DNA from 3 places in the Bacillus sp. YC2 genome. Region 1 is predicted to be linked to each of the others. Evidence: predicted binding sites of a transcription regulator. Region 1 holds the regulator's gene; each other region holds the start of a gene.
What was found. The regulator Rex, encoded in region 1, represses fermentation and respiration genes when NADH is low (regulators of the CRP and FNR family bind a similar motif). The targets are predictions, from matches to a motif close to TTGTGAAATATTTCACAA.
Positions count from the first base shown of each region.

Region 2: a site for Rex is predicted at 2,291-2,308, ahead of KY305_RS03870 (cytochrome ubiquinol oxidase subunit I). Genes of this name have one in related genera too.
Region 3: a site for Rex is predicted at 4,291-4,308, ahead of KY305_RS03150 (YwiC-like family protein). Genes of this name have one in related genera too.

Region 1 is NZ_JAHXDO010000010.1:144,585-149,803, forward strand. It holds gene groL (chaperonin GroEL) at 1-787, opposite strand, end outside; gene groES (co-chaperone GroES) at 829-1,113, opposite strand; gene KY305_RS15835 (CPBP family intramembrane glutamic endopeptidase) at 1,351-2,085, shown strand; gene KY305_RS15840 (YdiK family protein) at 2,082-2,273, shown strand; gene tatC (twin-arginine translocase subunit TatC) at 2,314-3,075, opposite strand; gene KY305_RS15850 (twin-arginine translocase TatA/TatE family subunit) at 3,082-3,252, opposite strand; gene KY305_RS15855 (redox-sensing transcriptional repressor Rex) at 3,270-3,917, opposite strand; gene moaC (cyclic pyranopterin monophosphate synthase MoaC) at 3,917-4,426, opposite strand; gene KY305_RS15865 (ABC-F family ATP-binding cassette domain-containing protein) at 4,565-5,219, shown strand, end outside.
Region 2 is NZ_JAHXDO010000001.1:761,268-766,486, reverse strand. It holds gene KY305_RS03880 (polysaccharide deacetylase family protein) at 1-514, shown strand, start outside; gene cimH (citrate/malate transporter CimH) at 550-1,893, opposite strand; gene KY305_RS03870 (cytochrome ubiquinol oxidase subunit I) at 2,394-3,800, shown strand; gene cydB (cytochrome d ubiquinol oxidase subunit II) at 3,784-4,800, shown strand; gene cydD (thiol reductant ABC exporter subunit CydD) at 4,800-5,219, shown strand, end outside.
Region 3 is NZ_JAHXDO010000001.1:623,665-628,883, reverse strand. It holds gene argS (arginine--tRNA ligase) at 1-1,334, shown strand, start outside; gene narK (nitrate transporter NarK) at 1,467-2,654, shown strand; gene fnr (fumarate/nitrate reduction transcriptional regulator Fnr) at 2,755-3,471, shown strand; gene KY305_RS03150 (YwiC-like family protein) at 3,502-4,221, opposite strand; gene KY305_RS03145 (cyclic nucleotide-binding domain-containing protein) at 4,365-4,841, shown strand; gene KY305_RS03140 (nitrate reductase subunit alpha) at 5,038-5,219, shown strand, end outside.

The sequences.
Region 1 (5,219 bases):
TGACAACGAGTGTAGCAAGAGCTTCACCTTCAACATCCTCAGCAATCAGAAGCAAAGGTTTGCCTTGCTGTACAACTTGCTCAAGCACAGGAAGGATTTCTTGGATGTTTGTGATTTTTTTATCTGTGATTAAGATGTAAGGATTGTCAAGAACCGCTTCCATTTTATCAGAATCAGTCACCATGTAAGGAGATGCATATCCGCGGTCGAATTGCATACCTTCAACAACTTCAAGCTCAGTTGTGAAGCCTTTAGACTCTTCGATTGTGATAACGCCGTCGTTTCCTACGCGCTCCATTGCTTCAGCGATAAGGCTTCCGACTTCCTCATCAGCAGCAGAGATCGCAGCAACCTGAGCGATAGACTCTTTGCCTTCGATCGGTTTAGAAATTTCTTTTAGGTTTTCGATAGCAACTGTAACGGCTTTTTCCATACCTTTACGCACGCCGACAGGGTTAGCTCCTGCTGTTACGTTTTTAAGGCCTTCGCGGATCATCGCTTGCGCAAGAACCGTCGCAGTTGTTGTACCGTCACCGGCAACGTCGTTTGTTTTGCTGGCTACTTCAGCTACAAGCTTAGCACCCATGTTTTCAAACGCGTCTTCAAGTTCGATTTCTTTTGCGATTGTCACACCGTCATTTGTAATTAACGGAGAACCAAATTTTTTCTCCAGAACCACGTTGCGTCCTTTTGGCCCTAAAGTTACTTTTACAGCGTCAGCAAGCGCATCGACACCGCGAAGCATAGCGCGGCGCGCTTCTTCACTAAACTTAATATCTTTTGCCATGTTAACGAAACCTCCTCAAATTTTTAAAAATATTTATCTACTTAGCCAATAACAGCTAAAATGTCGCTTTCACGTAAGATTAAGTATTCAGTACCTTCGTATTTCACTTCAGTACCGGCGTATTTTGAGAAGATAATGCGGTCGCCCTCTTTTACTTCTAAAGCAACGCGCTCTCCGCTTTCTAACACGCGACCTGAACCGGCTGCCACGATTTTGCCTTCTTGCGGCTTTTCTTTTGCAGAATCCGGTAATACGATTCCGCTGGCAGTTTTTTCTTCAGATTCTACGAGTTCAATGACAACGCGATCACCTAATGGCTTTAACAATGTAATAACCTCCTCAATAGTATGAATATGTAATTTTAGCACTCAGCTCTAAAGAGTGCTAACACAATTATTATAATAAAGAATCTCACTTCCAATTTCAAGTCATAAGAATAAAAAATTTTCACGCTTACATGATTCTTATTTTCACGGGATTTTCTCGTTTTTTCACCTCAAGTTCAGTTGTGTTACAATAATATCAGACAAGTTGATTTTATAGGGTAAAGGAGTACATATCATTTGAGAAAACAGTATTGGTATATCATTTTGACATATGTTCTCATGCAGGCTTCTGTAATAATCGGAATTCCTTTAATGTACAAATTCGGCTATGCAGGCGGACAGCCGACAGAAGAAAATCTCGTTCAGGCTCAAGGGATTTATTCTGTGGCAAGCTTTTTTATCTGCCTGATCATCGTTCTATTGATTTTGAGAACCGTGCCGAAGCAACCATTGAGAAACGGAAAAAAAGCATCGGCCGGCATGTCCGTCCTCTGGGCTGTTGCCGGAGTCTGGCTCGCTTTATTTGCTCAAGGAATCGCGGGTTTAATTGAACAATACGTCTTTCACGTAAACAGCGGCTCCGAAAACACTCAAGCCATTCTCAGAATCATTAAAGCCATGCCGCTCATGATTATCGTTTCTTCTATTGTAGGGCCGATCCTTGAAGAAATCATTTTCAGGAAGATCATCTTCGGAGTACTGTATGAAAAAACGAATTTCTTTATCGCCGGGCTGATCAGCTCCGTGATTTTCGGCATTGTTCACCAAGATCTCACGCATCTGCTGCTTTACACAGCCATGGGCTTTACCTTTGCGTTTTTATACGTGCAGACGAAACGGATTCTTGTGCCGATGTTCGCCCATGTCATGATGAATACCATCGTCGTGGTCATGCAGCTCGGACCAGCCCAAAAATACATTGAACAGCACAGTGAACAAATGCAATTAATTATTGGAGGATTGTTTTTATGAGGAACCCAATGACTTGGGGCTTGATCTATTTTATCGTCGGCTGTATCTTCACATATCTGGCCGCAAGCTCGCCGGGCAGCATGTGGTCTTTTTATTCCATTCTGCTGATGGTTTTCGCCGCTTATAATATCAGTATTTCTTTCAAAATGTTTGCTTTTTCGCTTAAGGTAAAGAAAAATCAAAAATAAAGAAAAGCCATTTCTCGTTATATGAGAAATGGCTTTTTTATTATGCTGATATGTCACGGTCAGACTCGCGGCTGGCTGTCTGCTTTTTCCGATACGCCGCTTTGGATATGAGGATACTGATCTCATATAATATGCAAAGCGGAATGGTGATCATCAAATGGGACAGCAGCTCAGGCGGCGCGATCAGCGCGGCGATCACAAGCAAAACAAAGTACGCGTACTTTCGGATTTTCGATAAAAACATCGGTGTCACAATACCGAGCCTTGTTAAAAACATGAGAAGAACCGGCATTTGAAACAGCAGCCCAAACGGAATGGTCAGCTGCAGAAGAAAATGAAAGTACTCGGTGATGCCGATAACCTGATTCACATCCAAGTCATTCGAAACCCGCTTCATAAAATCAACGACCAGCGGAAATAAAATATAATAAGAAAACGACACTCCCGCAACAAACAGCACGATCGCGATCGGGATATAGCTGAGTGTTACTTTGCGCTCCTTTTCATACAGTCCGGGACTGACAAACGCCCAAATCTGATAAAGAATGACCGGCGAAGTCAAAATGATGCCGATAATAAACGCAAACTGCAAAAAGATATACAGCGGATCTGTCAGCTTAAAAGCATTAAGAGTAAGCTCCTTCACTTCATCGGCTTTTTGAAGATACACAATGATAGGCTTTGCCAGAAAAAAGCCGGCGGCAAAGAAAACCGCAAAGGATAACGCAACAATTAGCAATCGTTTCCGAAGTTCGGCAATATGCTCCACAAGCGACATTTGATTCACTCTCATACGTGTCATCCTAACTTACTGATCTTCTTTCTTTTTTTCCTCTTCTTCACCGGCTAATCCTTTAGTAGCATTCTTAAATTCACGAAGCGTGTCCCCCGCTGCTTTTCCTAATTCGGGAAGCTTCTTCGGGCCGAAAATAATGACTGCCACTACCCCTATTACTGCCAGGCTTCCTGGACCGATCATGTGCGCTCCTCCTTTCGTTATTCGATCTCTTCTAACACAGAATAATGCTTTAAGAAATAAACCAATGATTGAAGTTCAACAGCTAAATCTATATGATGAATTCGAATGTGATCCGGCACATTCAAACGGGCCGGCGTAAAATTGAGGATTCCCTTTATCCCAAGCGCCACAAGACGGTCAGTGATCGACTGGGCGGCAACTGCCGGTACAGTAAGAATCGCCACGGGTTCATCCTTAATATGGAGCTCTAAATCATCCAGGTTATAGACAGGCACACCGCCTACCTCAGTTCCTATTTTACTCTGATTCACATCAAAAGCCATAGAAATTTTCGTGTTATTATTTTTTGTGAAATTATAGTGAAGAAAAGCCGTCCCTAAATTCCCGACACCGATCAAAATGACGTTTGTCGTTTCATCCTGATCGAGGGTTTTTCTGAAAAATGACAGCAGGTAATCCACATTATATCCATATCCTTTTTTGCCAAGCGCTCCGAAATAGGAAAAATCCCTGCGGATCGTGGCCGAATCGACTTTTACCGCGTCACTGAGCTCAGCCGAGGAAACGCGCTGCTTTCCTGACGCGTGCAAATTCTTTAAAAAGCGATAATAAAGCGGCAGCCGTTTTGCTGTCGCCTGTGGAATTTTTGATTGATCCTTATTCATTATTGGTCCTCCACTTTATACTCAGATGCATCTCTTTTAAAATCACCGTTTTTCCCGCCTGTTTTTTCAAGCAGACAGGTAGGGCCGATGACCATCCCCTTATCCAGCGCCTTGCACATGTCATAGACGGTCAAAGCGCACACTGATGCGGAAGTTAGCGCTTCCATTTCCACACCTGTACTCCCTTTCGTTTTTACGCTTGCCTGTATATGAAGAATGGCTTCGGTTTCTTTTTCTTCCCAGCCGAATGAAATATCGACGCCGCTTAAAGAAAGCGGATGGCACATCGGAATAATCGCTGACGTTTGCTTTGCAGCCATGATTCCTGCCACCTGTGCGACAGCCAGCACGTCTCCTTTGCCGATCTCGCGGTTTTTGATTCTGCTGTACACTTCATGCTTCATGTGTACGCTTGAAACAGCAGCCGCAGTACGAACTGTTGAAGATTTATCGCTTATATCCACCATGCGGGCACGGCCCTCTTCATTAAAATGAGAAAATCCATTCATATTAAACTCTCCTTACTTCTGATCATACACTATTTTCTCCCTGATGTCTTATCCTATAATGTTCCAATTCTGATGTATTGTTTGCTGACAGCAGGTTGATAAGCTACACTTAACTTATTATAACAGAGGTGAAATAATATGATGATCTTACAAATTAATCAGCTTTCCAAATCTTTTGGCGCTGATCCTATTTTAAACAATATAAAGCTTGAAGTCAGATCTCGGGATCGCATCGCCATTGTAGGCAGAAACGGAGCCGGCAAATCAACTCTTCTTAAAATTATCGCAGGTCACCTTTCATATGAAAAGGGAGAATTAATCAAACCGAAAGAATTAACGATGGGATACCTTGCCCAGCACACAGGCTTGGAATCTCAGCTTACCATAAAAGAAGAATTGCTGAGTGTTTTTGATTTCCTGAAAGCAATGGAGAAGGAAATGCGCTCCATTGAAGAAAAAATGGCAACGGCTGACACGGCTGAACTTGAGGGCCTGATGAAAACCTACGACAGGCTTCAGCAGGATTTTAAGGATAAAGGCGGCTACCAATATGAAGCGGATGTCCGGTCAGTCCTTCACGGCCTCGGCTTCGGCAAATTTGACGATTCGGCGAAAGTTCAGAGCCTGAGCGGCGGCCAGAAAACAAGGCTTGCCCTCGGGAAGCTGCTGTTAACCCAGCCGGACCTTCTCATTTTGGATGAACCGACAAACCATCTCGACATCGACACGCTCACTTGGCTTGAGCATTATTTACAGGGATACTCCGGGGCTATTCTGATCGTCTCCCATGACC
Region 2 (5,219 bases), on a different contig from region 1:
GACGGAGGACAGGCAGCCGAGTGAAAAATGCGTTTTGATCACGTTTGATGACGGGTATACCGATAATTATAAGGAAGCGTATCCCGTTTTAAAGAAATACAATATGAAAGCGACAATATTTATGATCGGAAAATTAATCGGACATAAACACCATCTGACAGAGGAGCAAATGAAGGAGATGGCGAAGCACGGCATATCCATTCAAAGCCATACGATGAATCATCTCGAATTGAATGGGCTGATGCCGAAGCAGCAGCACAGCGAGATGGCGGATTCAAAGCAGCTGTTTGACCATATGTTCCGGCAGCATACAGCCATGATCAGCTATCCCGTCGGGCGGTTTAACGCTGAAACATTGAAGGCGGCAGCCGGAACGGGCTACCGTATGGCGGTCACGACAGAGCCGGGCGCGGCATCAAGAGAGCAGGGATTATACGCGCTCCGCCGTGTGCGTGTGTCGCCGGGAATGTCGGGTGAGGCGTTTGGCGCCTATATAAAAAATGTGCTGAATTAACAATGCCTCCGCGTTTAGCGGAGGCTGTTTTCAGTTTAATAGAATTGATGAAGCAGCAATAGCGTTACACTCACCGTAATCGCTCCGCCGATTCTCGTCGATACTTGGGCAAACGGCATAAGCTCAAGCCGTTCAGCAGCGCTCAAAATCGCGACGTCGCCGGTGCCGCCCTGACCGGAATGGCACGCGTTAATGATCGCCGTTTCAATCGGGTACAGATTGAGCCATTTTCCGGTGAAAAAACCGACGGCCATCATCGTAATGACGATCGATAAAATGGTAATGATGTTGCTGATGTTAAAAGCCGCAATCAGCTTGTCCCACGGTGTCATTGATACGCCGATTGCAAATAAAAGCGGATAGGTGACGGCTGTGGAAAAAAAGCGTGATACGCCGAAGGCTCCGTTTTCAAGAGAGGCAGGCGCCAGTCTAAACAGCTTGATGAGCACTGCAAGGACGAGCATCACGACAGGTGCCGGAAGCTGAAAGAAATCATGGGCGAGCATACCGACCAAATATAATGAAACTGCTAAAATTCCCCCTGAAGCAAAAAGAGACAAATTGAAAACCTGGTCATTTTGGGGCTGTTCAAGTGACAGAGCAGAATGATCGGATTTATCAACCTTTCCGTTACCCGTCCATTCCGGCTTTCTTTTTCCGATGACATTCAGCGACCCCGATAAAATAATAGCGCACAGGCTTCCGAGCATGATGGACGGCAGCACAAGCGCAAATGCATCTCCCTGAGACATCGGCATAATATCGGAGTATCCGATCGATAAAGGAATCGCGCCTTCTCCGACGCCCCCCGCCATAATCGGCACGACAATGTAAAGCAGTGTGTGCTGGAAGCCGAGTCCGAGCAGAGTGCCTACGCATAAGCCGACAATCGCAGCCGCTATTGAACCTGCAATAAGCGGAATAAAAATCTTTGCGAAAGCTTTCATTAACGTTTCTCTCTTCATCCCGAGAATACTGCCGACCACAATACCGGCAATAAACAAATAGAGAAAGTTGGAGCTGTCTGTGAATTCTGTTGTCGATTTTATAATGTCTTTCGGAAGCAGGTGGTAGTAGACGACAGCGGACGGAATAAAGGTTGCGAGGATCGCGGGGCCGCCGATGGATCGAACGATCGGAATGGCCTTTCCGATTTGGGCAAAGGTAAAGCCGAAGAAGCCCATGACGGCAATTGCTGTCAGCATGTCGCTTTTTACATCGTGGCTCATGACAAACACAGTAATTAATATGAATAGCAGGACATATATAGGAAGCGGTATAATGCCGATTCTTATATTCATTGCTTTAGCGAACCAGTTTTCAGTCTGTTCCTCTTTTTGGATTGAATCCGTTTGCAAATTTGTTTGAAGTTCTCCCATGCTTTTTCCCCCAGTCGTTATGCAGTAAAAATAATCCCCATTTAAAGTATACTAAAAAATTTAAATTGTTTATATATTATGAATTTACTAGAGAGCAAGCCTTTTGTATCGATGGACGTTCCGAAATGGCTGTGCCGCGCGGTTTGTAAGCGGAAAAAGCATTTTGTTCGCAACGCGAAAAAAAAAGATGTACGATATGAAAGGGACGAATATCCTAGGTATTGACATAAAACATATACAAAATAGACAATAATCGGTCACAAATTCAGCCCTTTTTTAGGTATATTGATCTTTTTTTTTAAGCTGAATCGTTGTAAAGTAATGATATTGAATCATTTACAAGACAGCCATTCACCCTAGGTCATTTTGGCTGATTACACATTACTTTTTGACAAATTTGTGAAACGTTGAACAAATAGATCCTTTTTTGTGAAATGCCGAGCAATACTTTTTGTCTTATTTGTGAAATGTTGAGCAATTACCAGATTGGAGGAAACATCATGAGTGAGTTGGTTTTAGCCCGCATTCAATTTGCATCAACAACATTGTTCCATTTCTTGTTTGTGCCTATGTCTATCGGGCTTGTATTTATGGTTGCTTTGATGGAGACGCTTTACGTTGTGAAAAAGCAAGAGACCTATCTCAAAATGGCTAAATTTTGGGGCCATCTCTTTTTAATCAATTTTGCTGTCGGCGTCGTCACTGGGATACTTCAGGAATTTCAGTTCGGTTTGAACTGGTCTGATTATTCCCGTTTTGTCGGAGACGTGTTTGGCGCTCCGCTTGCGATTGAAGCGCTTTTGGCGTTTTTTATGGAGTCTATTTTTATCGGATTATGGATTTTCGGCTGGGACCGTTTATCTAAAAAAGTTCATTTGCTTTGCATTTGGCTTGTATCCTTCGGAACGATTATGTCGTCTTTCTGGATTTTGACGGCGAACTCCTTCATGCAGGAGCCGGTCGGCTTTACAATTAAAAACGGCCGTGCGGAAATGAATGATTTCGGGGCGCTGCTTACAAACCCTCAGCTGTGGGTTGAATTCCCTCATGTCATTTTCGGCGCGCTTGCGACAGGCGCTTTCTTTATCGCCGGCGTCAGCGCATTTAAATTATTGAAGAAAAAAGAAGTGCCTTTCTTTCATAAATCATTCAAGCTTTCTATGGTTGTCGGTTTGATCGCCGGTATCGGCGTTGCCTTCAGCGGACATATGCAGGCTGAGCACTTAATGGAGTCACAGCCGATGAAAATGGCTGCCAGTGAAGCGCTTTGGGAGGACAGCGGTGATCCTGCTGCATGGACTGCCTTTGCCAATATCGACACGAATAAAGAAAAGAACACATCTGAAATTTCAATTCCCTACGCATTGAGCTACTTGGCTTACCAGAAGTTCAGCGGCAGTGTGAAAGGGATGAAAACACTTCAAAAAGAATACGAAAAAATGTACGGAAAAGGCGATTATATCCCGCCTGTTAAAACAACATTCTGGAGTTTCCGCATTATGGCGGGAGCAGGTGCGCTTATGATTTTTGCAGCCATTGCCGGCTTTATCCTGAACCGCCGCAAAAAACTTCACACGAGCAAGTGGTATTTACGCGGTATGGTGGCGCTGATTGCGTTTCCGTTTATTGCGAACTCAGCCGGCTGGATTATGACTGAAATCGGCCGCCAGCCATGGACGGTCATGGGGCAAATGACGACCGCCCAATCCGTTTCGCCTAACGTAACGACGGGATCTCTGCTGTTCTCAATTATCGGCTTCGGCGTCATGTACTTGATACTCGGCACGCTGCTTGTCTTCCTATTCGTTCGTGAAATTAAAAAAGGTGCGGACCACGATGATCACAAGGATGTTCCTGTATCAACAGATCCGTTCAGTCAGGAGGTCTACCATGGCGTCACTTCATGATCTTTGGTTTATACTGGTTGCTTTATTGTTTGTCGGATTTTTCTTTTTAGAAGGTTTCGATTTCGGTGTCGGCATTTCGACCCGATTTCTTGGCCATAATGAATTAGAACGCAGAGTGCTGATCAACACGATCGGCCCGTTCTGGGATGCGAATGAGGTATGGCTCTTGACGGGTACGGGAGCGATCTTCGCGGCATTCCCGAACTGGTACGCGACAATGCTGAGCGGGTATTACATTCCGTTTATCATTATTCTCCTTGCTTTAATGGGCCGGGGGGTTGCCTTTGAATTCCGCGGAAAAGTGGATAACCTGAAATGGGTCAAAGCATGGGATTGGGTTATTTTCTTCGGAAGTCTCATCCCGCCGTTTGTATTTGGCGTTATTTTTACAAGCTTATTCCGCGGCATGCCGATTGACGGAAACATGAATATCCATGCCGGATTCTCTGATTTTATTAACGGATATTCCGTTCTTGGCGGAGTAACCGTCACACTTCTTGCTTTCCTGCATGGTTTAATGTTTGTCACACTGCGCACGATCGGCGATTTGCAGGATCGGGCGAGAAAAATGGCAAAACGGGTGATCGGCGTTATTTTTCTTTTTGTGCTCGCTTTCTTTGCGATGTCTGCATACGATACGGATATGTTTACACGCCGGGCAGCCATCACGATCCCTGTGTTCGTGCTGATTGTCATCTGCAACTTGCTTGCCGTTTTGTTTATGAGCAAGAAAAAGGACGGCTGGGCATTCGGTATGACCGGTGCGGGACTTGCTTTAACAGTCGCGATGATTTTCATTTCATTGTTCCCGCGCGTCATGGTCAGCTCGCTTAAAAGCGCGTACGACTTAACAGTAGCTAATGCGTCTTCCGGTGATTATTCGCTCAAGGTCATGACAATTGCTGCATTAACACTTTTGCCGTTTGTCATCGGCAGTCAGATCTGGAGCTATTATGTTTTCCGGAAGCGCGTCAGCCATAAGGAGCCTATGACTTATTAATGGGAAAAGACCTGTTTCTTTATAAAGGAATGAAGCGGATTCTCACGATCATTACAGGATTAACGATTATTCAGACAGCCGCCATCATTATGCAGGCGGAATGGCTGAGCCAGGCGGTAACCGGACTGTTTAACGGGAAGCGGATTGCTTCTCTTTATCCGGTTATCGGTTTTTTCCTGCTTGCGTTTTTGGTCAGGCATGCTGTCACAACGGTTCGCCAAAAAATCGTTTATCAGTATGCCGCCCAAACCGGCGCTGACCTCAGAAAAAGATTTCTTGAACAGTTGTTTCGCCTCGGCCCCCGCTTTGCGAAAAAAGAGGGGACCGGGCAGATGGTGACGCTGGCGATGGAAGGCATCAGCCAGTTCCGCCGCTATCTAGAGCTTTTTCTGCCGAAAATGGTCAGCATGGCGATTGTG
Region 3 (5,219 bases), on a different contig from region 1:
CATACGGTGAGACAAATGTCGGAAAAGGCGAGAAAATTCAAGTCGAATTCGTGTCCGCCAACCCGACCGGAGACCTTCATTTAGGCCACGCGCGCGGAGCGGCAGTCGGTGATGCGCTTTGCAACGTGCTTTCTAAAGCAGGCTATGACGTGAGCCGGGAATACTACATTAATGATGCGGGGAACCAGATCAACAATTTGGCGCTTTCAGTCGAAGTCCGTTATTTCGAAGCGCTCGGCCTTGAAAAGCAGATGCCAGAAGACGGCTACCGCGGCGAAGATATTATCGCAATCGGAAAACGCCTTGCTGAAGAATTCGGTGACCGGTTCGTCAATGAAGAGGAAAGCGAGCGCCTTGCGTTTTTCCGCGAATACGGCCTAAAGGTCGAACTTGATAAACTTCGCGCAGACTTGGAAAACTTCCGAGTGCCTTTTGACGTATGGTATTCTGAAACGTCACTGTACGAAAACGGAAAAATTGATCAAGCGCTTGAGGCGCTTCGGAAAACGGGGCATGTCTATGAAGAGGACGGCGCGACTTGGTTCCGTTCCACGACGTTCGGTGATGACAAAGACCGCGTGCTGATCAAAAAAGACGGCTCATACACGTATCTGCTGCCGGATATTGCTTATCATAAAGACAAACTCGACCGCGGTTTTGACAAGCTGATCAATGTATGGGGCGCGGATCACCACGGCTATATTCCGCGTATGAAAGCGGCGATTGAAGCGCTCGGATATGAAAAAGGCACATTAGAAGTGGAAATCATTCAGCTCGTTCATTTGTATAAAAACGGCGAGAAAATGAAAATGAGCAAACGTACGGGGAAAGCTGTCACGATGCGTGATCTGATCGAAGAAGTCGGCCTTGACGCCGTTCGTTATTTCTTCGCGATGCGCAGCGCCGACACACACATGGATTTTGATTTGGATCTTGCGGTATCGACGTCAAATGAAAACCCTGTGTATTATGCACAATACGCACATGCCCGTATTTGCAGCATGCTTCGCCAAGGTGAAGAGCAGGGCTTACAGCCTGGCAAAGACCTTGATTTCAGCGGCATTTCCACTGAAAAAGAATACGACCTTCTGAAAACGATCGGCGGGTTCCCGGAGGCTGTGGCGGAAGCTGCGGAAAAACGCATCCCGCACCGCGTAACCAACTACATTTATGACTTGGCATCCGCTCTGCACAGCTTCTACAATGCGGAGAAAGTCATCGATCCTGAAAATGAAGAGAAGAGCCGCGCGCGCCTGGCTTTAATGAAGGCGACGCAAATTACGCTGAACAATGCACTTCAGCTGATCGGCGTATCGGCTCCGGAAAAAATGTAATCATCATGAAAGGACAAAGCCTTCGGGCTTTGTCTTTTTTTGTATATAAAGCGTGTGATGTAATTCACAATCCTGTACACCGAGTTTTTGTATGATAAGACTGATATTGAATCAGTGAAAGGGGCAAGCCGAATGATCAATCGTCAACATATTCAATTATCGTTACAGTCATTAAGCTTAGTGGCAGGGTTTATGGTGTGGGTGCTGATTTCGTCGCTCATTTCCCAAATGACATCAGATATTCATTTAAGCAAAGGCGAGATTTCATTGGTGGTGGCGATTCCTGTTATCCTCGGATCGCTTCTCCGCATTCCTTTAGGGTATTTAACGAACAGGTTTGGCGCGCGGCTGATGTTTATGATCAGCTTCATCCTGCTTTTGTTTCCTGTGTTTTGGATCAGTATCGCGGATTCTCTGTTTGATTTAATCGCGGGCGGCTTTTTCTTAGGGATCGGGGGAGCGGTATTCTCCATCGGAGTGACATCGCTTCCGAAATATTATCCGAAGGAAAAGCACGGTGTCGTCAATGGGATTTACGGTGCGGGAAACATCGGAACCGCCATTACCACATTTGCGGCGCCGGTTATTGCTCAAGCCGCGGGATGGAAAGCAACCGTGCAGATGTATCTTGTTTTGCTGGCTGTCTTTGCATTACTGCACGTTTTGTTCGGCGATCGGCATGAAAAGAAGGTCAACGTTTCCGTAAAGACTCAAATCAAAGCCGTTTACCGAAATCATGTGCTGTGGTTTTTGAGCCTGTTTTATTTTATTACGTTTGGCGCCTTTGTCGCCTTTACCATCTATCTGCCGAACTTTTTGGTTGAGCATTTCGGGCTGAACCCTGCGGATGCAGGGTTGCGGACGGCTGGCTTTATTGCGGTCTCTACGCTGCTCAGGCCTGTGGGAGGATTTCTTGCAGATAAAATGGACCCGCTCCGCATTTTGATGTTCGTTTTCGCAGGGCTTACGCTATCAGGCATTATTTTGTCATTCTCGCCGACGATCGGCCTTTATGCGTTTGGATCATTAACGGTGGCAGTCTGCTCAGGTATTGGAAACGGGACGGTATTTAAACTGGTGCCTTTCTATTTTTCGAATCAAGCAGGGATTGCCAACGGTATTGTGTCTGCTATGGGCGGACTGGGCGGTTTTTTCCCACCGCTTATTCTGGCAAGTGTATTTCAGGCAACAGGCCAATACGCCATCGGGTTTATGGCACTTTCAGAGGCTGCGTTAGCCAGCTTTGTTCTTGTGATCTGGATGTATTGGCAGGGAAAAATGAAAACACATACGGAGAGAAACAGTCAGAGCGTCAACTAATACTGGTCCATTCACAAGATTGTTAGTTTTTTCTGGATGGGTGCAAATCAATTCACGTTACAATAAACATACGCAACGTGACTTTCTTCGAGGTGAGCTCATGAATATTCTCTCTGTTCGAAAATCTGATAAAGATCTTCTTTCCAGCGAACTGCATGAATTGCTGGAATCGATCAGCACGAAAAGGAAAATGAAAAAACACACATATTTGTTTCAAGAAGGAATGGATGCAGAAGAGCTTTACCTGATTCAATCAGGGCTCATTGAAATCGGCAAGCTAACGTCTGACGGAAAAGACCTGACGCTTAGAATCTGCCAAAAAAACGATATTGTCGGTGAACTGACACTGTTCACAGAAGAGCCGAGATATATGCTCAGTGCAAAAGTGTTAGAGGATGGCGAGGTGCTCGTCATTAATAAAAACAAGCTGGAAAAGGAATTAATCCAAAACGGTGATTTGACTTTTGAATTTATGAAATGGATGAGCACCCACCTCCGAAAAATCCAGTCCAAAATCAGGGATCTGCTTCTTCACGGCAAAAAAGGGGCGCTCTATTCTACCCTTATCCGCTTATCAAACAGCTACGGGGTGGAACGAAGCGACGGGATTCTGATTAACATTGTGCTGACAAATCAGGATTTGGCAAAGTTTTGTGCGGCGGCAAGGGAAAGCGTCAACCGCATGTTGGGAGACCTCCGTAAACAAGGGGTTATTTCGATAGACGAAACCGGAAAAATTATTTTGCACAAGCGGGACTATTTACGGCGTGAGATCGAGTGTGAAAACTGCCCGCTGGAGATTTGCAATATTGACTGAAAGAACAAGGACAGCCGATGTCCTTGTTTTTTATCTTGTCATATATGCACACATGACGGCGAAAAAGAAGCCGGCATTTACGATTTCAAGAATGCCGATCGTTTTCGCAGGCCAATCTCTCCCGTGAAAAAACCATGCCCGCAAACTGCTTGGGACAAAAGCAAGGAATGCCCAGCCTGCTCCGAGAAGAGCTGATAAAAAGGGGAGCAAGAGATGATATCCCCATGACCAGTATGCAAATGTTCGGTTTTTTCTCTCCCGAATGACCGACTTCACATAAAAAGAACTCCCGATAAAAAATAAAGCAGACTGCAAGAATATAAACCAAGCCCAGCCGTCAAGGGTTCCCGTTCCAAGCCAGCAGCTGGCAAGCCCGCCTGAACAAAAGAACAAGACGCCTGCAATATCGTTCGTTAGCGCTCGTTCGTTTTTTCGGCGGGCATAATGCATATGGATAAGAAACAGCGGCAATAAAGAAATGCCGACCCAGATGAGTTGCGGCTTATGAATGGCAGAGGCAATCAGAAAGCAGCAAGCCGGAAAACCGTAGTACCATATCCACTTTTGAAAGGGCTTACGTTGTTTCTTTTTCAAGGCAAGCGAAACGGGGTAAACCGCCAAGTAAAGGAAAAGCCAGCCTAGGAGTAGCGGAATATGCCAGAAAATCGGACCTCCCTTGACCATGCCGAGTAAAAATGGAATCAGCAGCATCGCCCATGCGCCGTGCTGCTTCGGAATCATCGCCTTCATCGAAGTCCTCCTTTTTTATTTCATTATAAATGCAAACATCCTCCTGATCAGTGACATTCATCATACAAGCTGTGAAATACATCACTGCTGTACAGGCTCAATCGAGCTACACTAAAGCTATCCTTAGCACAGGAGGCTTTCCTATGAATCAGTGTGACTATTTATTATTTCTGAAACAACTTCCTATGTTTAATGAAGTGCCTTTATCCATTGTCGAAACCTTGCTGAAAAACGGGACGTTTATCCGCGGCTCATCTGATCAGTCTCCATCCTTTCTTCATTCACAATCCGTTTATATTGTTTTAAAAGGCAGTATCCGTTTTAAGGACAGCAGGCTCCCTGAAGGATCGCAAACCGTTGGGCTGTGGGAAAAAGGCGATGTGTTTCCGATTGATGAAAAAGGCGGGCAGTATCTATCGCCTTTTATCTCAGTCAATGCCTCCCCAGATATTCTAATCCTCAATATTCCTTATTCCGTATTTAAGAAAATGATGTCTTACCATCCGCAGCTGCAAATGAATTTTTTGGCGATGCTTCAGCAAAATGTCTTTTGTTCCTATCAGTTGTTTTTGCGGTATCTGCATACATCACAGGATGAAAACGCCGAGCCCGGTTCTTAAAAAGAACCGGTTTTTTTGATCTTTGAATGAAAGGCGGCGTTCAGGCGTCTTCATCACATCCTGTGAAAGTCCTTCCTTCTCCTTTGTGTGAACATTTTGTGAAAAAAGCAAGGTTTGTGACATAGTTCACAAGGAGACACGCTGTCTCTGTTTATAGTGAATATAGCATCACCTGACTCGGAAGGAGTGAACGATCATGAAGAAAAAGAAAATGAGTCCGTTGTTCAGGAGATTAAACTATTTTTCTCCTATCGAACATCATTCAAATAAACATAGCCAAACCACCCGCGAAGATCGTGATTGGGAGAATGTATACAGAAACAGATGGCAGTACGACAAAGTTGTTCGCTCCACCCACGGCGTCAACTGCACGGGGTC